Regions from separate parts of the Streptomyces sp. NBC_00258 genome, predicted to be linked through region 2. Evidence: riboswitches for the same ligand, from Rfam matches in the RefSeq annotation. Region 2 holds a riboswitch; each other region holds the start of a gene.
The links. Region 2 has a riboswitch for cyclic di-AMP ahead of OG718_RS26960 (M23 family metallopeptidase). Riboswitches for the same ligand answer to the same signal wherever they lie in the genome.
Positions count from the first base shown of each region.

Region 1: another riboswitch for cyclic di-AMP. It lies ahead of OG718_RS23460 (C40 family peptidase); the one in region 2 lies ahead of OG718_RS26960 (M23 family metallopeptidase).
Region 3: another riboswitch for cyclic di-AMP. It lies ahead of OG718_RS31925 (transglycosylase SLT domain-containing protein); the one in region 2 lies ahead of OG718_RS26960 (M23 family metallopeptidase).

Region 1 covers NZ_CP108081.1:5,287,445-5,294,622, forward strand. Annotated here, with positions in the region: gene OG718_RS23445 (esterase/lipase family protein) at 1-158, shown strand, start outside; gene OG718_RS23450 (M23 family metallopeptidase) at 556-2,253, shown strand; gene pcrA (DNA helicase PcrA) at 2,357-4,849, opposite strand; cyclic di-AMP (ydaO/yuaA leader) riboswitch at 5,279-5,450, shown strand; gene OG718_RS23460 (C40 family peptidase) at 5,458-6,609, shown strand; gene OG718_RS23465 (hypothetical protein) at 6,710-7,063, opposite strand.
Region 2 covers NZ_CP108081.1:6,077,557-6,084,734, forward strand. Annotated here, with positions in the region: gene OG718_RS26955 (aldo/keto reductase) at 57-1,001, opposite strand; gene OG718_RS26960 (M23 family metallopeptidase) at 1,098-2,147, opposite strand; cyclic di-AMP (ydaO/yuaA leader) riboswitch at 2,159-2,316, opposite strand; gene OG718_RS26965 (PP2C family protein-serine/threonine phosphatase) at 2,623-3,729, opposite strand; tRNA gene OG718_RS26970 (tRNA-Met) at 3,872-3,945, opposite strand; gene OG718_RS26975 (dihydrofolate reductase family protein) at 4,106-5,245, opposite strand; gene OG718_RS26980 (MarR family winged helix-turn-helix transcriptional regulator) at 5,386-5,922, shown strand; gene OG718_RS26985 (GTP cyclohydrolase II) at 6,055-6,681, shown strand; gene OG718_RS26990 (RipA family octameric membrane protein) at 6,770-7,177, shown strand.
Region 3 covers NZ_CP108081.1:7,161,563-7,168,740, reverse strand. Annotated here, with positions in the region: gene OG718_RS31940 (peptide MFS transporter) at 1-622, shown strand, start outside; gene OG718_RS31935 (CocE/NonD family hydrolase) at 651-2,645, shown strand; gene OG718_RS31930 (DUF5959 family protein) at 2,746-3,666, shown strand; cyclic di-AMP (ydaO/yuaA leader) riboswitch at 4,036-4,188, shown strand; gene OG718_RS31925 (transglycosylase SLT domain-containing protein) at 4,192-4,935, shown strand; gene OG718_RS31920 (HAD family hydrolase) at 5,090-5,905, opposite strand; gene OG718_RS31915 (FAD-dependent oxidoreductase) at 6,217-7,178, opposite strand, start outside.

The DNA.
Region 1 (7,178 bases), 790 kb from region 2:
CGGACCTGCTCGTCCAGAACGTGCGGGTGAGCGGAATCGGGCATCTCGCCCTCCCCGTGCACCCGGCCGTCGCGGCCGGCGTCCGGCAGGCCCTGGACGCCGAGGAGACGGAAGCCCGCCCCGCCGCCGCCCACGCCGACGGCCTGACGGTTGCGTGACCGGCTGCCGGTTGCGTGACCCACTGACGATGGCGTGACCGGCCGACGACGGCGTGACGTGACGTCACCGCGGGCGTCACCACGGGCAGGGGTGTCGCCGGAAACGCCGGAACGGGTAGTGGGACAACCGGAAGCGGCGGAGCGCAAGCGGCGCAAAAGCGAACCGGCACAACCGGAACGCGCCGCCGAACCCGTTCAATCGGCTCCGAGGACCGACGTTTCTTCGAACATTCATCGAACGCCAGGCCAAAGCTGTGCCCGCCCTCCACCGAAAGACGGCCGAATGCCCGTTTCCTGAGAGGAGGAAAGCCGCCGAAGATTGTCGCGCCCTCGTACCGCCGGGTACAGTCACCGCACTGCTCTGCCAGCCCCTGTCGTCGAGGCGAAAGAGAAGTTGGTGAACGACCGTCACCCGTCGGGGACCGCAACTCCCCCGGCTCCGGCTCCCGAGGCCGCCTCGGCGCATTACGCGTCCCATGGCGAACAGGGCGTCCAGTACGGCGACTTCACCACGTACGACGGCTACTCCGCCACCGGTTTTGACGCCAACGCACCCGGTATGTACGGCACGACGGGCGGCTACGACACGACGGGCGCCTACGCGACGACGACCTTCGACACCGACCCCCTGTTCGGCGACCTCCCCGGCAACGGCGGCGGAACCGACGGCAGCGGCGCGGGCACGGGTTCGTACGACGCCACGCAGTGGGCCACCGGCAGTCATCAGACGCTGAACTACGACCCGTACGCGGCCCAGCACCACGCCGCGTTCGAGACCGGCAGCTATGACACGAGCGGTGTCTGGCAAAACTCCGGTTACCAGCAGCTCGGCGAGATCCCGACGCAGGCCGCGGGCCCCGAAGGCACCGGCCAGTGGGACGCGAACGCCTGGCTCCAGGCCGATCCGGTCGACCCCACCCAGCAGTGGACCGCGCCGACCTTCGAGACCGGCACGTACGACGCGACGGCGTGGAACTCGGACGGCGGCGACCAGAACCAGCAGGACCGGACCCAGGTCCAGCCCCAGCTCCACCATCAGGCGCAGGCCGAGCACGAGTCGTATCCGGCCGACCAGCACACGTCGTACGACCACCACGAGGTCCATGACCGGCAGGAGTCGTACGACCAGCAGGCCACCACCACCTTCGAGCAGGTCCCGTACGAGGAACAGGCCACCGCGGAAGGCGAGTTCACCCCCTCCGACGACGCCGACGCGGACTCCGGTACCGGTGGTCACGGCCACACCCACGACGAACCCGCTCCCTTCGACGACGTCGAGGAAACCACCTCCGTCGCCACCGCCGCCCCGGCCGGCCGCTCCGCGTCACGTGCGGCCGGCCGTTCCGCGCCCCGTTCCCGCCGCCGCACCCCGCCGAAGCGTTCCGCGCTGCTGACGGTCGCCGTGCCCTCGGCGTGTGTGATGGGCGTGGCCGGAATCGCCGCCGCGTCCGTGACCGGCGGAAGCAGCAGCAACGACGACGTGCAGACGACGACGGCCGCCGCGCCCGACGCGAGCGCCGTGAAGCCGTCGGCCGCGAACAACCAGCTGGACACCCAGCTGGAGAACCTCTCCGCGGACGCGGACGACTTCGCCGACCGGGCCAGCCGTACGCAGGAACGTATCGACTTGAAGGCCCAGCAGGCCGCCGACAAGCAGAAGGCGGCGGCGGAGGCGGCCCGCAAGGAGCGGCTGCGGCCGAAGTTCGCGCTGCCGGTCTCGCAGCACGGGCTCAGCGCCTACTACGGGCAGGCCGGCATCAACTGGATGTCCGTCCACACCGGTATCGACTTCCCCGTCTCGTACGGCACGACGGTGATGGCCGCGACCGACGGGACCGTCCGGACGCAGTGGAACAGCGCGTACGGGAACATGGTCATCGTGACGGCCAAGGACGGTACGGAGACTTGGTACTGCCACCTCTCCACGTACAAGGTCGCCTCGGGTGCCGTCGTGAAGGCCGGGGACCCGATCGCGTACTCCGGCAACTCCGGCAACTCGACCGGTCCGCACCTCCACTTCGAGGTGCGTCCGGGTGGCGGCTCGGCGATCGACCCACTGCCGTGGCTGCGCAGCCACGGGTTGGACCCCTCGTAGGGGAACCCCTGTTGAGGCCTTCCTTGAAGCCTTCCTTGAGGCCGGAGTCCTGAGGGCTTCGTCCCCAGCAGCCAATGCTCCTGGGGACCACGGCCCTTGAGAGCTACAGCTTCTCCACCGGTGCGTACCGCAGCAGCAACCGCTTCGGCTTCTCCTCGCCGAAGTCGACCGTCGCCTCGGCGTTCGCCCCCGTGCCCTTCACGCCGACGACCGTGCCGAGGCCGAACTGGTCGTGGGTGACGCGGTCGCCGACCGCGAGTGACACCACCGGCTTGTCCGTGGCGCCACGTCGTGTGGCGAAGCCGGACGCGCCCGAGGCGGCCGAGCGGGAGCGCGAGGAGGACAGGGAGGCCGCCACGCCGGACGCCGGGCCGGAGGCCACCGGGCCCAGGGAGCCCGTGCGCTTCCAGTCCAGATGCGTGTCCGGGATCTCCTCCAGGAAGCGGGACGGCGGGTTGTACGAGGGCTGACCCCAGGCGCTGCGCATCGAGGCACGGGTCAGATACAGCCGCTCCCGCGCGCGGGTGATGCCGACGTACGCGAGCCGGCGCTCCTCCTCCAGCTCCTTGGTCTGGCCGAGCGCGCGCATGTGCGGGAAGACGCCGTCCTCCATGCCGGTCAGGAACACCACGGGGAATTCGAGGCCCTTGGCGGTGTGGAGGGTCATCAGCGTTATCACGCCGGACCCGTCCTCCTCCTCGTCCGGGATCTGGTCGGAGTCGGCGACGAGCGCGACCCGCTCCAGGAAGGCGGAGAGCCCTCCCGGCACCTCGCCCTCGCCGGCCTCCTGCTCGAACTCCAGGGCCACGGCGGCCAGTTCCTGGAGGTTCTCGATGCGGGTCTCGTCCTGCGGGTCGGTCGAAGCCTGCAACTCGGCGAGGTAGCCGGTCCGTTCGAGCACGGCCTCCAGGACCGTCGCCGGGCCGGCGCCCGACTCGACGATCGTGTGGAGGTCCTCCATCAGCGTGTTGAACCGCTTGACGGCGTTCGTCGAGCGGGACGCCATGCCGTACGCCTCGTCGACGCGGCGCAGCGCCTGCGGGAAGCTGATCTTCTCGCGCTGGGAGAGCGCGTCGATCATCGCCTCGGCGCGGTCGCCGATGCCGCGCTTGGGGACATTGAGAATGCGGCGCAGCGGTACGGAGTCCTCGGGGTTCGCCAGCACGCGCAGGTACGCGAGGACGTCACGGACCTCCTTGCGCTCGTAGAAGCGGACGCCGCCGACGACCTTGTAGGGCAGGCCGACGCGGATGAAGACCTCTTCGAAGACACGGGACTGCGCGTTCGTGCGGTAGAAGACCGCGACGTCGCCCGCCTTCGCGTCGCCCGCGTCCGTGAGGCGGTCGATCTCGTCGGCGATGAACTGGGCCTCGTCGTGCTCGGTGTCGGCCACATAGCCGGTGATCTGGGCGCCCGCGCCCGCGTTGGTCCACAGGTTCTTGGGGCGGCGGCTCTCGTTGCGCTCGATGACCGCGTTGGCGGCGGTGAGGATCGTCTGCGTGGAGCGGTAGTTCTGCTCCAGCAGGATCGTCGTCGCGTTCGGGTAGTCCTCCTCGAACTGGAGGATGTTGCGGATGGTCGCGCCCCGGAAGGCGTAGATCGACTGGTCGGCGTCACCCACCACGCACAGCTCGGCCGGCGGGAGGTCGTGCTCGCTCGGCGGTACGTCGACCGGGTGCTCGGAGGTGCCGACGAGCTCCCGCACGAGGGCGTACTGCGCGTGGTTCGTGTCCTGGTACTCGTCGACCAGGACGTGCCGGAATCGGCGGCGGTAGTGCTCGGCGACGTCCGGGAAGGCGCGCAGGAGGTTGACCGTCGTCATGATCAGGTCGTCGAAGTCCAGCGCGTTCGCCTCGCGCAGGCGTGACTGGTACATCGCGTAGGCCTGGGCGAGGGTCTTCTCGAAGCCGTCGGCGGCCTGGGCCGCGAAGTCCTCCTCGTCGATCAGCTCGTTCTTCAGGTTCGAGATCTTGGCGCTGAACGACTTGGGCGGGAAGCGCTTGGGGTCGAGGTCCAGGTCGCGGCAGACCAGTGCCATGAGGCGCTTGCTGTCGGCGGCGTCGTAGATCGAGAAGGAGGAGGTGAAGCCGAGCTGCTTCGACTCCCGCCGCAGGATCCGTACGCATGCGCTGTGGAAGGTCATCACCCACATCGCGTTGGCCCGCGGGCCAACGAGCTGCTCGACGCGCTCCTTCATCTCGCCCGCGGCCTTGTTCGTGAAGGTGATCGCGAGGATCTGGCCCGGGTGCACGTTGCGCTCGCCCAGCAGGTGGGCGATCCGGTGCGTGAGCACACGGGTCTTGCCGGAACCGGCTCCTGCCACGATGAGCAGCGGCGAGCCGTGGTGAACCACCGCCGCGCGCTGGTTCTCGTTCAGCCCGTCCAGGAGCGCGGCCGGGTCCACGTGCGGCCGGGCGGCGCCGTCGCGGTAGTACCCGTCCCTGCTCGGCGGCGCGTCGAAGCGGCCGCCGAACAAATCGTCCGGAACCGGCTCCGACTCCGACGCCTCGTCCTCGGGCGGCGGCGGGGGCTCCTCCTCGTGGGCCCGCGAGGGCTTGAGGTCCGCCAGGAAGCTGTCATCAAAGAGGCTGCTCATCGCTCTCCGAGTCTAGGCGCCCCCACTGACAGCCCGCCGCCACCCTTGAAACTCCGCGGATCGCTCCGCGGGGCCGAGGGTCTTCCGGGGCCGCCCAGCGAGGGCTCTGTCACCCTCCGGAGGTGACCTGTAGCGGTCCGCGATCAGGTGGTCGACCTTCGCCTTCGCCAGAGACCGGAAACCTGGAAACCCGGAACGCCGTATCGCGAGTGCGGGCCGGCTGTGGCTGGGCGCGCAGTTCCCCGCGCCCCTGACGGGGCGATGGACAACTCCGCCCACACCATTCCGAATTGACCCCGCGGAGCAGAATCCAAGGCCAAGGTCACGAAAATGTATCGGGCATATCGCACATCAAACTTCACAGGGGCCACACGAATTAGCTAAATTTTATGTGGGCCGCACGACCCGCACCGGCGAACACGCCGGGCCGAGCGGCCTCCGCCGAGTCCGGTACGCCCTCGTGGCCGACGGAGCCGGGGACCCAACCGACCTTGGGGTGAATCGGTCCAACTCCCTTCGGGGAAGCGGACCGTAGGGCAAACCTTCCGGAGCACCCGCCCGAACCCGACAGCTAACTCGGTAGGCGGATGACGGAAGGAGACGCCCTCGTGGCGCCACACCGCAAGTCCCGGCCCCCCAGTCCCATGGGCATACGGACTCCGGCCCTCGCCACCGCGGCCCTGACCTCGGTGGCCCTCCTCTCCCAGACGGCGAACGCGTCCCCCGCCGAGGAGCCCAGGCCGAGCCTCGAGGAAGTCGAGAAGAAGGTCGACGACCTCTACCGCCAGGCGGAGACGGCCGGCGAGAAGTACAACGCGGCCAAGGAGAAGACCACCAAGCAGAAGAAGCGCGTCGACACCCTCCTCGACGACGTGGCGCGCCGCACGGAGAAGCTCAACGACGCGCGCGAGGAACTCGGTACGTTCGCCGCCGCGCAGTACCGCACCGGGGCCTCCGCCCCCGACACCGCCTCCCTCCTCCTCGCGGACAACCCGCAGGACTACTTCGACCAGACCCAGCTGATGGACCGGCTGACCAGCCGCCAGAAGCAGTCCGTCGACGACTACGTGACGCAGCAGACCGCCACGACGGAGAAGCGGCAGGAGGCGTCCGAGAGCCTGGAGACGCTCACCAGGACGCAGAGCTCGCTGAAGACGTCCAAGGCCGACGTCCAGCGGAAGCTCGCCACGGCGCGCGACCTCCTCTCGAAGCTGACCGCCGAGGAGAAGGCGCGGCTCGCCGCGATCGAGCGGAAGAAGCAGGAAGAGGCCCAGCGCAAGGCGGACGAGCTGGCCCGGCAGCAGGCGGCCGACGCCGAGCGGCGGCGCCAGGAGGCCGCGCAGGGCACCGGGACCTCCACGGGCTCGGGGAGCGCCTCGGGGACCTCCGGGTCCGGCTCCGCCGCCTCCACCGCCAAGGCCGACAAGGCCCTCGCCTTCGCCCGCGCCCAGATCGGCAAGCCGTACGTCTGGGGCGCCAGCGGCCCCGGCTCGTACGACTGCTCCGGTCTCACCCAGGCCGCCTGGAAGGCCGCCGGCGTCACGCTCCCGCGCACCACCTGGGACCAGGTCAAGGCCGGCGCGACGGTCTCCGTGAACAGCGCCCAGCCCGGTGACCTGGTCTTCTTCTACGACGACATCAGCCACGTCGGCATCTACATCGGCGACGGAATGATGATCCACGCGCCCAAGCCGGGGGCGTACGTCCGCGAGGAGTCGATCTACTACATGCCGATCCACAGCGTGGTGCGCCCGGCATGAGGGGCTTTTCGTAGACCTGTTTCGCAGATGTGCAGACGTCGGGAGCGGGCACGCGCGCGTGCCCTCTCCTGTTTGCCGGTCGAGACCGGCCCGCTTCCGCTCAGGTCCAGAGCACCGCGATGAAGATGTTCGCCGTGGTCAGCCCGCCCACCAGGCCGAACAGGCTGTTCTCCACCTTTTCCTCGTCCCGTTTCACGTAGACGAGGCCGAGGATCACGACCAGCAGGGCGAGCTTCACGCCGATCTTGACGTTGTTGACGGTCTGGTCGTCGGCCTGGTTGAGGCCGACCAGGATCGCGCCGGTGACCAGCATGGTCAGCGCGCCGTGGAGCATGGCGGGGCTGAAGCGGGCCGTGCCGGCGCTCATGGCCTTCATCTGCGTGAGGAAGCCGCCGAGGAGGGACGCGATGCCGATGATGTGCAGGGCGACGAAGACATGAATGAGTACGTCCATGAGCCCGGACACTAACCAAACGCCTCCGCGCCACCACGCACCGCCCCCGGACCTGCACACCCTGCCCCACCCGCCCCGCGCACCCGCCCCGCCGGCCCCGCACGCCCTGCCCCGC
Region 2 (7,178 bases):
AAACGCGTCGCGAACCCAAAAACGCAACCGCAACCCCACCCAACTCAGCCTCAGCCTCAGCCAGAAGCCGAGGTCAGCCTCCCCAGCTCCGCATCCGTGAGGACAAGCCCGGCCACCCCCAACAACGCCGGAAGCTGCTCCACCGTACGAGCGCTGGCGATCGGCGCGACGACGGTCGGCCGGGAAGCCAGCCAGGCCAGAGCCACGGTGGCGACCTCGACCCCACGCTCCCGCGCGACCTCGTCGAGCGCGCTCAGCACACGCTGCCCCCGCTCCGACTCCAGATGCGCCCCCGCCGATCCGGCCCGGGCGCTCTCGACCACGGCACCCGGACGGTACTTGCCGGTGAGGAAGCCCGAGGCGAGCGACGAGTAGGGGACGACGGCCAGACCGGCCCGGGAGGCGACGTCCCGGAGCGGGCCCTCGTACGAGTCGCGGGAGACGAGGTTGTACCGCGGCTGCAGCGCGACGTACCGCGCGAGGCCCTCGCGGTCGGAGAGGTCGAGGGACTCCTGGAGCCGCTCGGGAGAGAGGTTGGACGCGGCGATCGCGCGCACCTTGCCGGCGCGGACGAGCTCGTCCAGGGCCGTGATGATCTCCTCGACCGGCACGGACGGATCGTCGAAGTGGGTGTAGTACAGGTCGATGTAGTCCGTCTTCAGCCGCCGCAGTGACGCGTCGGCCGCGGCCTTGATGTTCGCCCCGGACAGACCCTTGTACTCGGGGTGCGCGCCGACCTTGGTGGCGACGACGACGTCGGCGCGGTTGCCGCGCGCGGCGAGCCAGTCGCCGAGGACGGTCTCCGACTCACCGCCCTCGTTGCCCGGCACCCAGGCCGAGTACGTGTCGGCGGTGTCGACGAAGTTCCCGCCCGCGGCGGTGTACGCGTCGAGCACGGCGAAGGACCGCGCCGCGTCGGCGGTCCAGCCGAAGACGTTGCCGCCGAGGGAGAGCGGGAAGACGTCGAGATCGGACGAACCCAGCTTGCGGAGAGAGGTCATGGATGGGTCAACGGCCGTACCGGACGGCCGTATTCCGCACCCAGGACCCCTCAGGCCCGCCCAACGGGTCGGGCCCGCTTACGGGGTGAGCCCGCCTTACGGGGTGAGCCCCTTGCCCCGCAGCCAGGCCATCGGGTCGATGCCGTCGCCACCGCTGGTGTGGACCTCGAGGTGGAGGTGCGCCCCGGTGACGTTGCCGGTCGCGCCCACGCGGCCGATGATGTCGCCGGTGTTCACCTTCTGCCCGACGCTGACACCGATCGACGACTGGTGCGCGTACCAGACCTCCGTACCGTCATCGAGTTCGAGGACCGTGCGGTAGCCGTACGAGCCGTTCCAGCCGGCTTCCTTGATCGTGCCGCTGTGAACGGCCTTGATCGGGGTACCCGTGGGAGCGGCGAAGTCCAGACCCGTGTGCTGACCGGACGACCACAGCGCACCGGACTGCCCGAAGGTCGAGGTGATCGTGTACGAGGAGGTGGGCAGCGTGAACTGCTTGGCGAGTTCGGCGAGGCGCGCGGCCTCGGCCTTCTCCTTGGCCTCCTGGTCCGCCTTCTTCTTGGCGGCGGCGACCTTGGCCTCGGCGGCGTCCCGCTCCTTGGCGGCCAGCGTGGCGGCCTTCTTCGCGGCGGCGGACTCGGCGGCCTCCTGGGCCTCGCGGTCCACCTGGTCCTGCTGCTGCTCGGCCTGGAGCATGATGCGGGCCCGCAGGGCCTCGCCCGCGTCCGAGTTGCCCTGCTCGGCGTCGGCGGTGGTGAGGCCGACGGCGGTGATCGGGGTGCTGGAGCCCTCGGGGGCGTCGTCGTCCGAGAACGGCGAGCCGACGTTCGGCAGGTCGGGGATCGAGATCGACACCGGAGGCTTGCCGGTCTGCGCGGTGGCCATGCCACCCGCACCGACGGCGGCTATGACACCGACGCCCAGAACGGTCGAGCTACGGGCGAGTCCTCCGCCGCGCTGCTTGGAGACGCGGTGCCTGCCGCGGACGGGAAGGACGGTCTCCGCGCTGGGATTCCAGACCTCCCACGTCTCCTCGTCCTTACGGGCGCCGTAGGCGAAGGTGTCGGGCTTCTTCTCACCCGAGGACTCACCCGTCAACTCATCCGGCACGAACGAGGGTGTGGGGGCAGACCGGTTGGACGCCACGTAGGCGCACTCCTTTCCTTCCTTCTCGCCTACCGGGTTAGCTGACGGGTTCGGAGCAGGAAGGTCTCCTACGCGCGTCAACCCGCGGTGCGCTACACCGCGAATGACGTGCGATTCACCCCAAGTGGTGGTTCCCCGGTTCCCTTGCGGGATTCGGCGCGTGCGCACGGAGCCGACTCTTGTGACGGCTGGGACGACCGCGCTGCGTTATCGAACGTTAATAGACCCGGGCACCGGATTCCAAGCTGTTCCTGATGATCGTTAAGGCTCTTGGCCTGGACTTTCAGGTCATGAGCGGGGTAAATCGGGCGAGTTGATCGCCATTCAGGTACGGGAGTCCTGTTGATGGTGCGTCAGTTGTTGAGCGGAGGGATTCCGTTCGACTACCAACGGTGATAAAGGTCGCCGCAAGAGCGATGTATCTCACGCCGGCCGCAATCGCGACTGCCGCCGTGCCCTCGCGACTGCCGTGCTTTCACGGCCGCCGCACCGCGAGCAGTGCCATGTCGTCGGTGGCACCGCCGCCCCCGGTGTGCCGCAGGACGTCGTCCAGTACCGCGGCGAGCAACGCGTCGGGCCCGGGAAAGCCCCGCCCGGACAGTCGCCGCGCCGGATCGAAGAAGACGCCTCGCCGGTCCCGCGCCTCGGACAGCCCGTCCGTGTGGAAGAGCAGCATGGCCCCGCCCGGGAACTCCTCCTCCTGCGCGCGGTCGGGCCAGGTCCCCAACTCCCCCGTCCCGAGCGGCAGCGCGGGCTCCGCCGCGGCGAGCGTGCGCACCTCCCCGTCGCCGTACAGCAGGAGGGGCCCGGGGTGGCCGCGGTTCACGAGGCGTACGACCGGGGTGCCGTGCGGGATCTCGGCGAGCACGGCGGTGGTGAAGTCCTCGACGAGCTCGATGGTGTCGCGCCGGACGCCCCCGCGCGCGAGCGCCCGCTCCAGCCGCTGGGCGACCGCCTCCAGGGTCGACTCCTGCTCGGCGGCCTCACGGAAGGCACCGATCAGCACGGCCACGACGGCGACCGCTCCCATGCCCTTGCCCCGTACGTCGCCCACGAGGAGCCGTACGCCGTGCGGGGTGTCCTGCACGGCGTACAGGTCGCCCCCGATGAACGCGCCCTCCTGAGCCGCCTCGTACCGTGCCGCGATCTCGAGGCCGCCGATCCGCGCCGCCGGTTCGGGCAGTACGGCCCACTGGGCGGCCTCCGCGATCTCGCGGGCGGTGGCGAGGCGCGCGTTGCCGCGGCCCACGAGCCGGTTGATGCCGACGGCGAGCACGGCGGCCGTGGCCACGGTGAGGACCTCGGTGGCCGCGCCCGCGTCGAAGGCGAACCTGAGGTGGACGAGGGCCATGCCCGCGGTCGCCAGGATTCCCGTCCACACCGTGGCGCCGAACGAGAAGAGGGATGCGGCGATGAGTGCTGCGGCCGTGAAGAAGGGAGCCGCGGTGAAGTCCTGCGGGGTGAGGAGGTCGTAGCAGACACCGGCGACGATCAGCAGCGCCGGCAGCGCGCGGACGAGGGTGCGCTGGTACGAGGCGGTCCTCTCCGCGGTCTCGACGCGCACCGGCTCCTGCTCCTCCACCTGTCCAGGCTTCCGGGAGCGGACGTGGCGGGCGAGCGGACGAGGACCGGGCGAGTGAAGGCACCTGGGGACATCAGAGGAAGTACCCGGGGAAACACCTGAGGCCGGAATCCTTGATCGGATTCCGGCCTCGGGCCTTCAGTAGCGGGGACAGGATTTGAACCTGCGACCTCTGGGTTATGAGCCCAGCGAGCTACCGAGCTGCTCCACCCCGCGTCGTTAAGACCACTGTACGCCATCCGCGGGACCCGAAGCACACGCGTTGATGTCGCCCGCGCTTAACCGAGCGGTTTGGCATGAAACGTGCCGGTCGGCGGTGTCCGTCGATCGTGCGCGTCGGCTGTGCGCATGGCTCGGCCGGCGGGAAACGGGCCGGTCAGACGAGATGCCGGTTGGGCGCCTTCGCGTCGGCCTCGTACTCCGGGAGCACCAGGACATCGGCGCCGGCCGCGGCCAGCAGCCCGCTCCCGTCCGCGCCCGTCACGAAGGTGTCCGGCTCCCGCCAGGCGGTCACGACCCTGCGTACGCCCGCGTCGAGGATCAGCCGGGCGCAGGGCGCGGGCCGTGACGCGCGGCGGGCACACGGCTCCAGGCTGCTGTAGACGGTGGCGGTCGCGAGACGCGGATCACCCGGCTCGATCCTGGCGAGGGCGGCCTCCTCTGCGTGCGAGACGGGGTCGGACTCGCGGGAGAACCCGCGGGCCAGCTCCGTACCGTCGGCCGCGACGACGACCGCGCCGACGCTGAACGCGGTCCGCGAGGGCGGACACTCGGCGGCCAGTTCGCAGGCGAGCGCCAGCCACCGGTGGTCGGCGGCGGAGGGCACGGTCCCGCTGCCGGGCGCGGTGGGGACGTACCGCATGAGGACGACGTCCCCCACGGGCCGCGTCTCGACCAGCCGCAGGCGGTTGCGGGGGCCGCCCGGGTAGTCGCCGGGCCCGAACAGCCGGGGCGCGTCCGGTTCCCCCACGACGAGGGGCGCGAGGGCGAGCTGCAGTTCGTCGGCGAGGCCCTGCCGGAGGAGCTGGGTGTGGACGCGGCCGCCGCCCTCGACCATGAGCCGCCGTACGCCGCGTACGTCGTGGAGGTGGGTGAGCACGGCCCGCCAGTCGACGTCCGGGCCCACGGGGACGACGTCGACGCCGAGCCCGCGCAGGGCTTCGGCGGCCCTCGCCGCCCCGCCCTCGGTCGTATAGACGATCTTCTCGCCGCCCGTGGACCAGAAGTTGGCGTCGGGGTCGAGGTCGCCGCTGCCGCTGACGGTGACCTTCAGCGGGTACTCCGGGCGTCCGGCGGCGACCCGGGCCGCGCGGCGCTCGGCGGAGTTGACGAGGAGCCGGGGGTTGTCGGCGCGCAGGGTGCCCGCGCCGACGAGGATCGCGTCGGACTCGGCCCGTACCTCGTCGACCCGGTCGAAGTCGGCCGGCCCGGAGAGCAGCAGCCGTCCGGGGCCGGTGTCGTCCAGGCAGCCGTCGAGGGAGACGGCGGCGGACAACAGGACGTAGGGGTGAGGCATGGACGCGCTCTCTTTCGGACTCTCTCGGACTCTCTCGGAGGCAGAGCCGGGGCTTGCCCGGATCGGTGCGGCGGCCGGACGGCGGCCTGGGCTCGACATCCGGGCTTGGTTCAAGTTTGAAACAAACCTACACTGGGGGCATGACGACCCGCTGGCTCACCCCCGAGGAGCAGCGCGCCTGGCGCGCCTACATCGCCGCGTCCCATCTCCTGGAGGACGCGATCGACCGGCAGCTCCAACAGGAGGCCGGCATGCCACACCTTTACTACTCCATCCTGGCCAACCTCTCCGAGGCGCCGGGCCGCAGCCTGCGCATGACCGACCTCGCGGAGAGCACGAAGATCACCCGCAGCCGGCTGACGTACGCGGTGACCCGCCTGGAGAAGGACGGGGCGGTACGCCGGGAGGACTGCAGCATGGACAAGCGGGGCAGCATCGCGATCCTCACGGACGAGGGGATGGCCCTCCTGGAGCGCACGGCCCCCGGCCATGTCGAGACGGTCCGCGCGACGCTCTTCGACAAGCTCACGCCGGAGCAGGTGGGACAGCTGGAGGAGATCTGTACGGGGATCGCGCGGGGCCTGGAGGGGGACGGCCCGCAGGCGGCCCCGGACGACGTCCCGTGGCGGCGCCGGTCGAGCCCCTGCGCGGGAGGGTCCGCCGTCGGCGAAGCATGAGGCCCACAGGGGCACATGCTTCGCACCACAACCACTCATATCCGTTGCTTCAACTTTAAAGCATGGGGTAGTGTCTCGATCCGAGGAGCTGCTTCAAATCTGAAGCAGATGAGATCGGACCGGGAGAACCGCATGCCCGACTACCCCGCCGCCACCCAGCGCTCGCGCGTCCGGGTGCCGCTGCGTTTCCACGACGGCTACAGCGTCGATGCCGAACTGGTCACCTTCCACGGCCTGACCGACGGCCAGGAACACGTGGCGATGATCCTCGGCACCCCTTCGGCCACCCCCCTGGTCCGCCTCCACTCCGAGTGCCTGACGGGCGACGCCTTCGGCTCGTCCCGCTGCGACTGCGGCCCCCAGCTCCGCGAGGCGGTCGAGCAGATCGCGATCCGCGGCGGCGTGCTCCTCTACCTCCGCCAGGAGGGCCGGGGCATAGGCCTCTACAACAAGCTCGACGCGTACGCCCTCCAGGACGAGGGCCTCGACACGTACGCCGCGAACACGGCCCTGGGCCTTCCCGAGGACGCCCGCGACTACACGGCGGCGGCCCAGATGCTCAAGGCTCTCGGCATCACGGAGCTGGACCTCCTGTCCAACAACCCCGACAAGGCGAACCAACTCCGCGACCTGGGCATCACGGTCGGCCACCGCGTCCCGACGGGCGTCTTCACCACGGCCCACAACGTCCGCTACCTCCGCGCGAAGGTCCTCCAGACCCAGCACACACTGCCGCTGGCGGAACTGACGGCGGGCTGACCCCGGACACCGCTCACGGAAGGGCGGTTTCGCGCGACCACGCCCACGGAAGGGGTGGCTCCGCGCGACCGTAGGGCAGAACAGTGGCATGGGGGACGACAGCGAAGCTCAGCGCATAGCCGAGGACAGCCGGCTCTGGCAGCACACGCTGCACGAGAACACGATGCTGTTCCAGCGCGGCAACCTCTTCCTGGTGGGCCAGTCGCTCTTCGCCGTGGCCCACACGACGCTCCTCGCCTCGGAGCAACACCTCGCGGCGGCCCGGGTCCTGGCCGCCTTCGGCCTCGTACTGGCCCTCACCTGGCTCTACGTCGGCCACCGCCACCGCCTCTACTACCGCCACGTACAGGCGAGAGCGCTACAACGCCTCCCCGACTACGCGGCCACCTGGACAAGTTGGACCGGCCGCAGGCGGGGCATGTCGATCACCCTGATCGCCTATGTCCTGCCGTGCCTGGCCGTGGTGATGTGGGGGGCGTTGCTGTTGATCACGTGAG
Region 3 (7,178 bases), 1.1 Mb from region 2:
GCGCCCGTACATCGTGCTGTTCCTGGCCTCCACGGTCTTCAACTTCATCCTCTTCCAGGCGTACTCGACGATGATGCTGCTGGCCGCGTCGAACGCCGAGACGACGATCCTCGGCTTCGACTTCCCCGCCAGCTGGTACGCGTCCGCCCTGGGCGCCTTCGAGGTGGCGCTCGCCCCGGTCGTGGCCGCGCTGTGGGTAAGGATGGGGCACAGCCAGCCGCACGCCTCCAACAAGATCGCGTTCGGAGTGGTGCTGGGAGGCCTGTCCTTCCTCCTGATGGTGCTGCCGACCTCCGGCCACGCCGGCGACGACTACCTGATGTCGGCCTGGTGGATCGTCGGCTCGTACCTCCTGCTGGGGCTCGGCGACATCCTCCTGGAGACCTCCGGCATGTCGGCCACCACCAAGTTCGCCCCGCGCGCCTTCTCCAGTCAGACGATGTCCCTCTGGTTCCTCTCGCTGGCCCTCGCCAACGGCATCCAGGCCCAGACCGTGAAGCTCTACGACGACGTCTCCAAGCCCGCCTACTTCGGCGTCAACGGCGCGATCGCGGTCGCCGCGGGCCTGCTCGTGATCGCCGCCGCGCCCTGGCTGCGCCGCACGATGCACCCGGTCCACTGAGACCCCACAGGCCCTGGAGGTCACCGCCATGCGCATCCGTACGTCCTTCCCCTACGAGACGACTCACGAGGACCTCCGCGTTCCCCTCCCGGACGGAACCAAGCTCTACGCGCGCGTGTGGCGCCCGCTCACCGACGAACCCGTACCGGCCCTGCTCGAATACCTGCCCTACCGACTGACCGACTGGACGGCCCCGCGCGACTGGCAGCGCCACCCCTGGTACGCGGGGCACGGCTATGCCTCCGTACGTGTGGACATCCGTGGGCACGGCAACTCCGAGGGCATGCCCGGCGACGAGTACTCCGCGACCGAGCTGGCCGACGGGGTCGAGGTCGTCAACTGGCTCGCCGCCCAGCCCTGGTGCTCCGGCAGGGTCGGCATGTTCGGCATCTCCTGGGGCGGCTTCAACTCCCTCCAGATCGCCGCCCTCGCCCCCGAACCGCTCAAGGCGGTCGTCACGGTCTGCTCGACGGACGACCGGTATGACAACGACGTGCACTACATGGGTGGTTCCGTACTCGCCGTCGACATGCACGCGTGGGCGGCGACCATGCTCGCGTTCGTCTCCCGCCCTCCGGACCCGGTGTACGCGGGCGAGGTCTGGCACGACCTGTGGGTCAAACGGCTGGAGACCGTCGATCCGTTCCTGCACACCTGGCTGGCGCACCAGACGAGGGACGACCACTGGCGCCGCGGCAGCGTGTGCGAGGACTACTCCGCGATCCGGGCGGCGGTGCTCACGGTCGGCGGCTGGCACGACCCGTACCGGGACACGGTCCTGCGCCTGGTGGAACACCTCCCGGCGGACCGCGTACGGGGGATCGTCGGGCCGTGGTCGCACCAGTACCCCGACCGGGGGCTGCCGCCCGGCCCGGCGATCGGCTTCCTCCAGGAGACGCTGCGCTGGTGGGACCACTGGCTCAAGGGCGCGGAGACCGGGATCATGTCCGAGCCGCTCCTGCGCTCGTACGTCAGCGACTCCCACCCGCCCGCGACGGTGTACCCGACGCTGCCGGGCCGCTGGGTGGGCGATCCGGCCTGGCCCTCTCCCCTGGTGGCCCGGGAGACGTACGCGCTCAGGGGTGAGCCCGTGGTGGTGCGGTCCCCTCAGCACACCGGGGTGGACGCGGGACGCTTCTTCCCCTTCGGCAACGACGCGGACCTGCCGCCCGACCAGCGGGACGAGGACGCGAGGTCGGCGTGCTTCGACTTCGAGGTCCCGGAGGAGATCTGGGTACTGGGCCGCCCGCGCGTGCGCCTGAGGCTCACCACGGACGCGACGCGAGGACAAGTAGTGGCCCGAATCTGCGACGTGGCCCCCGACGGCTCCTCGACCCTCGTCACCCGAGGCGTCCTGAACCTGTCAGCCCGCCATGGCCGTGACCAGGTGGCTCCCTGGAAACCGGGCTCTACGGAGGATGTGGTTCTCGACCTGAACGCCATCGGCCACGCCTTCCCTCCGGGCCATCGCGTCCGTCTCGCCGTCTCCTCCGCGTACTGGCCGTGGATCTGGCCCCAGCCCGGTTCGGAGGCGGGCTTCACGCTCACCCCTTCGGGGAGCGCGCTGGAACTCCCGCTCCGCGCGCAGGAGTCGGACCCTTCCATCTCCTTCGAGGAACCGGAGCAGGCGGAGCCCATGGGGGTCAACTTCCCCGCGACACTGGACGAGCCGCGCCCCGAGCGTCTCGTCGTCCGCGATGTCGCCAAGGGCGAGTGGCGCCTGGAGGTGGACCCGCGCTACGGAGGCACCCGTGTGTATCCCGACGGCCTCGAATTCACCGAGGAGGCCCTGGACACGTACACGATCGTCGAGTCGGACCCCCTGTCGGCCCGCGCCCGCTCGGACTGGTTCGTCCGTCTGCACCGACCGGACCTGCCGTGGGACGCGAGCGTCGAGTCGCACTCCGAAACCACCTGCGACGAGGCGGACTTCATCACCTCGAACGAGGTGATCTGCAAGGACGGCGACGAGGTGGTGTTCCACCGCACCTGGGAGAAAAGGATTCCGCGGACCGCGGGGTGAACTCGTACGCTCCCCGCATGACGGCGAAGGCGTACGTGGGCCACACGATCGCAATCACGCGTGTAGGTCCCACGACCGCAAACGCGTATGTAGGGACCCCATGACCGCGTACGCCTATGTGGGCCCCGAAGACATATGGGAAGCCGTCCGGCCCGGCGGGGGCGGCGCCCGGATCCGGACCCCGGCCGACCTCGACGCCTTCCTGTCCGCCCGCCCCGCCGACGAACTCGCCGAGCCGTTCACCTTCGTCGTCGACGCCTCCATGACCCTGCGCCTGGCTCCACGCCGCTCCGAGCACGTGGCCTGCGCGGACGGGAAACCGGTGCGCGCCGCCGGGGAGTTGGGCTTCACGCGGACCGCGTCCGGCTGGGCGGTCACGTACGCGAGCAACCAGTCCACCGGCTACTGCCCCGACCCCGAGTCATGGCGATCGCTCGCGGCGGCCCTCACCCGCGTGGGCGTCGACCGCGCCGGCACCCACACCGGCGGCTACACCCACCCGATCACCTACCGCCGCTGCCCGTCCTGCGCCGAGTGGAACTCCGTGCAGGAGGCCCATTTCGTCTGCGCCCTCTGCGACGCCGACCTCCCGGCCGACCACCGCACCGGCCCGACGGACCTCGCGCTCCTCACCGACGAGGAGGGCAACTCGGTCAGGATCACGGTCCTCGGCCGGCACCCGCTGATGGCGGCGGGCCTCGCGGCCGAGATCGTCGTGGAGACGCCTTTCGTCCGTGGCCGCCTCGAACTCGCGCTGTGGCGCCGCCGACTTGAGGCCTGGGGACGCGCCCTGGACGCCGCATCGCACCGCGGCGAGGACATCGCATGGATGACGGTGGAACAAGGACCGTCGATTTCCATTCGGCTCACGGGAGAACGGGATTGCCCCGAGGTGATCGTGGAGGACGACACGATTTCCATGGCCACCGTGTGCGTACCCGTCGATCTTCCCCGGAACTGGATCGACGGCCACCGGCAGAAACTGCGTGACGTACTGACCCTCTGGAACCCGGAAGACTGAACTCTCCGGAACCTCGAAGAGCAGCGAGAACGTTTCTGGACAAGTGGTCCCTTATGCCGACTGGGCGGACATCCAGGCTCCGCCCGACTTGCCCGTATTACGCACTGGACGCACTTAATTCCCCACCTGTGCCAGTGAATTGGGTCACGTCCGCCCAGGACCGCCGATTTGCCGAGTCGGTCGATTCACCTTTGCTCAAAGCAAGTTGAACTTCACCTTCCGAATGGATCAAGAATTCCCATCCGTCCCGAACAGGCAAATGGCATCTCCATGTGAATTCTGGGCTTGTTCACGGCATGTGCTCTCGCATACGTTCACGTCACTCCGGATGGACCGCCTAATCCTGCCGCCGCCCGGAGATCCCAGCCATCCATTCACTCGCGTACGGCAGGAGCGGGGGACCCAGGTAGGCCGCCGGTCCGGATTCCGGAACGGCTAGGGGTGAAGCCGCGTGCAGCATGCGGCCGGGCAGCTCCCGCCCGAACCCGACAGCTCACCTCGCAGGCGTCGGAGAGGAAACGCGCCATGGCCGCACGAGGCAAGCACCGCCGCCCCCGAATCAACACCCTCACACGTGGCATCGTCGCCGCGGGAACCGGCGGAGCCGCGCTCGCGCTCCCCATCGTCGGGGCGACCGGCGCCCACGCCGCACAGCCGGCACAGGCCGCGCAGGTCGCATCGGCCGCGGTCCCGCAGGTCTCGCTCGTCACGTACAAGGTGGTCGCGGGCGACACCCTGACCAAGATCGCCAAGAAGCACTCCACGAGCGGCGGCTGGCAGAACCTTTACAAGGCCAACCGCGCGGTCATCGGCGACGACCCGGCGGTCATCCGCCCGGGCCTCAAGCTGACAGTCGGCACGAAAAACGCCCAAACCTTGGCAAAGACGGCCACTGCGACCAAGTCGTCCACCGCGTCCGCCGTCACCCCCGCCGCCGCGAAGACGTACTCGAACGACCTCGACGGCTGGATCAGGGAATCGCTGGACATCATGGCCCAGCAGGGCATCCCGGGGTCGTACGACGGCATCTACCGCAACATCATGCGTGAGTCGTCGGGCAACCCGCAGGCCATGAACAACTGGGACTCCAACGCCGCGGCCGGTACGCCGTCGAAGGGGCTCCTCCAGACCATCGACCCGACCTTCAACGCCTACCACGTGGCCGGCACCTCGATGGACCCCTTCGACCCGGTCGCCAACATCACGGCGGCGTGCAACTACGCCGCCGCGAGGTACGGCTCGATCGACAACGTCTTCGGGGCCTACTGAGCGGGCCGGCACCGGGCGATCCGGTATCGGGCGATCCGGTATCGGGCGATCCGGTATCGGGCGATCCGGTATCGGGCGATCCGGTATCGGGCGGGCCCACGGCGAGGGAACCAATCTCTCCGCGGGCCCGCCGAGGTTTTCTCCTGGCGGAGAGCTAGACCCGCGAGCCGAAGAGCCGTTCCAGCACCACCGCGATGCCGTCCTCCTCGTTCGACAGGGTCACCTCGTCGGCCACCGCCTGGAGTTCGGGGTGGGCGTTGGCCATCGCGACGCCGTGGGCCGCCCAGTCGAACATCGGGATGTCGTTGGGCATGTCACCGAAAGCGATCGTGGTGGCGGGAGTGAGGCCGAGGTGTTCGGCCGCCAGGGCGAGACCCGTCGCCTTGGTCACGCCACATGGCTGGAGTTCGACTGTGCCGGGGCCGGACATCGTGACCGTGGCGAGGGAACCGACCGCTCCGCGGGCCGCGGACGCCAACTCGTCGTCGGACAGCAGGGGATGGCGCAGCAGCACCTTGCTGATGGGTTCCGTCCAGAGGTCGTCGCGACGCAGGACGCGTACCGCGGGGAGCGTCGGGTGCGGCATCTCGTACCCCGGCTCGATGAGCGTGAGTCCGTCGACCCCGTCCTGGTCGACCGCGGCGTACACGTCCCCGACCTCCGCCTCGATCTTGCCTAGCGCCGTCTCGGCCAGCTCGCGGTCGAGGGTGACCGACCAGACCATGCGCTCGGCGCCGGCGTCGTACAACTGCGCCCCCTGACCGCACACAGCCAGTCCCCGGCTGCCCAGTTCGTCCAGCAGGGGGCGTACGCGCGGTGCCGGGCGCCCCGTCACCACGAGGTGCCTGGCACCTCTCCCGATTGCCATCGCCAGCGCGGCGCGTGACCGGTCCGAAAGGGTGTCGTCGCCTCGCAACAACGTCCCGTCCAGGTCAGTGGCGATGAGTGAATATGCAATCGGTGCGGCCATGATCAGAGAATACGGATCGAACGCCCCAACGACTCGACGGGAACCGGACGTCGTCCGGTATCTCGTCAGGCACAGGGGTCCCCGCCAGCACCATCCGTCCGCCGCCCGGAGGCAAATCGCAGGCGAAGGGGAGCAGTTGACCATGTCCGGACTGCTCCCGCACCCCCGGTCAACCGGCCCGTCGCCCGCCCCCGGGCCCCGCGTCCCCGTGCCCGGCCTCATCCCCTAGTCGTGGCTCGCGCCCGAACTTCGCGCCGCTCGGCGGCTTCAGCGACGCGTTGATGCGTACGCGCACGAACCGGAGGTTTCGTTCAGCCGCGCGCCCCCGCCAGATGCCGGACCAACCTCGGTGAGGCGAACTCCGTCCCGCACACGAACCGCATCACCGGCCCGTACGAAGCCGCCGCCGGCAGCCCCGTGAAGTACAGCCCTGGTACTGAGGACCTGAACCTGGCTCCCAGCTTCGGTGTCCCCCGGCTCACCGCCAGTTCCGTACGCAGTTCGTGCCCGAGGAAGTCCATCGCGGCGAGGTCGACGCGGTATCCGGTCGCGGCGACGACGTGATCCGCCGCGAGCTCCTCGACGCGTCCGTCGAGGGTCTGGACGGCGAGGGCCGGGTGGCCGCCCACCGATCCGGAGCGGACGATCCGCGACACCTCGCTCACCTGCACCTTCCCCTCGAACCGCTCCCGCAGCCACCAGGCGCCGAGTGGGCCGAGCACACGTCGGACGAGGAAGTGCCGGGCCTGCGGGGGCAGATTGCGGTACTGGTGGGGGTAGTAGCTGAGCGCCCACAGCGACCAGGCCCGGCCGAAGGGCGACTCGGGGCGCAGCCGCGGCTGCGTCCAGGGGGGCGCGCCGAAGGCGACCGATCCCTTGCCGCGCGCCACCACGCGCACCTGCGCGCCTGCCTCCGCCGCGAGCGCCGCCGTCTCCAGGGCGGACTGGCCCGCGCCCACGACGATCAGCTCCCTGCCGGAGAACCTGGACAGGTCGTGGAGCTGTGAGCTGTGCGAGACGGGCCCCGTGGGGGTCGGTCCGTCGGGCGCGGCCGCGGCCAGCTCCGGCGGCAGATGCGCCAGCCCGGACAGCCCGGTCGCGACGACGACCGCCCGCGCGGTGAACAACTCCCCGGAGTCCAGCTTGAGTTCAAAACCCCCAGGGCCTGGCCGATCGCCTCCCGGGCCACCCCGTTGACCGCCTTGCCCGGCATCCCCGTGATCGCCGCGCCGGTCGACCGAGACGACCCGCACCCGCTCCAGGTCCGGCACGA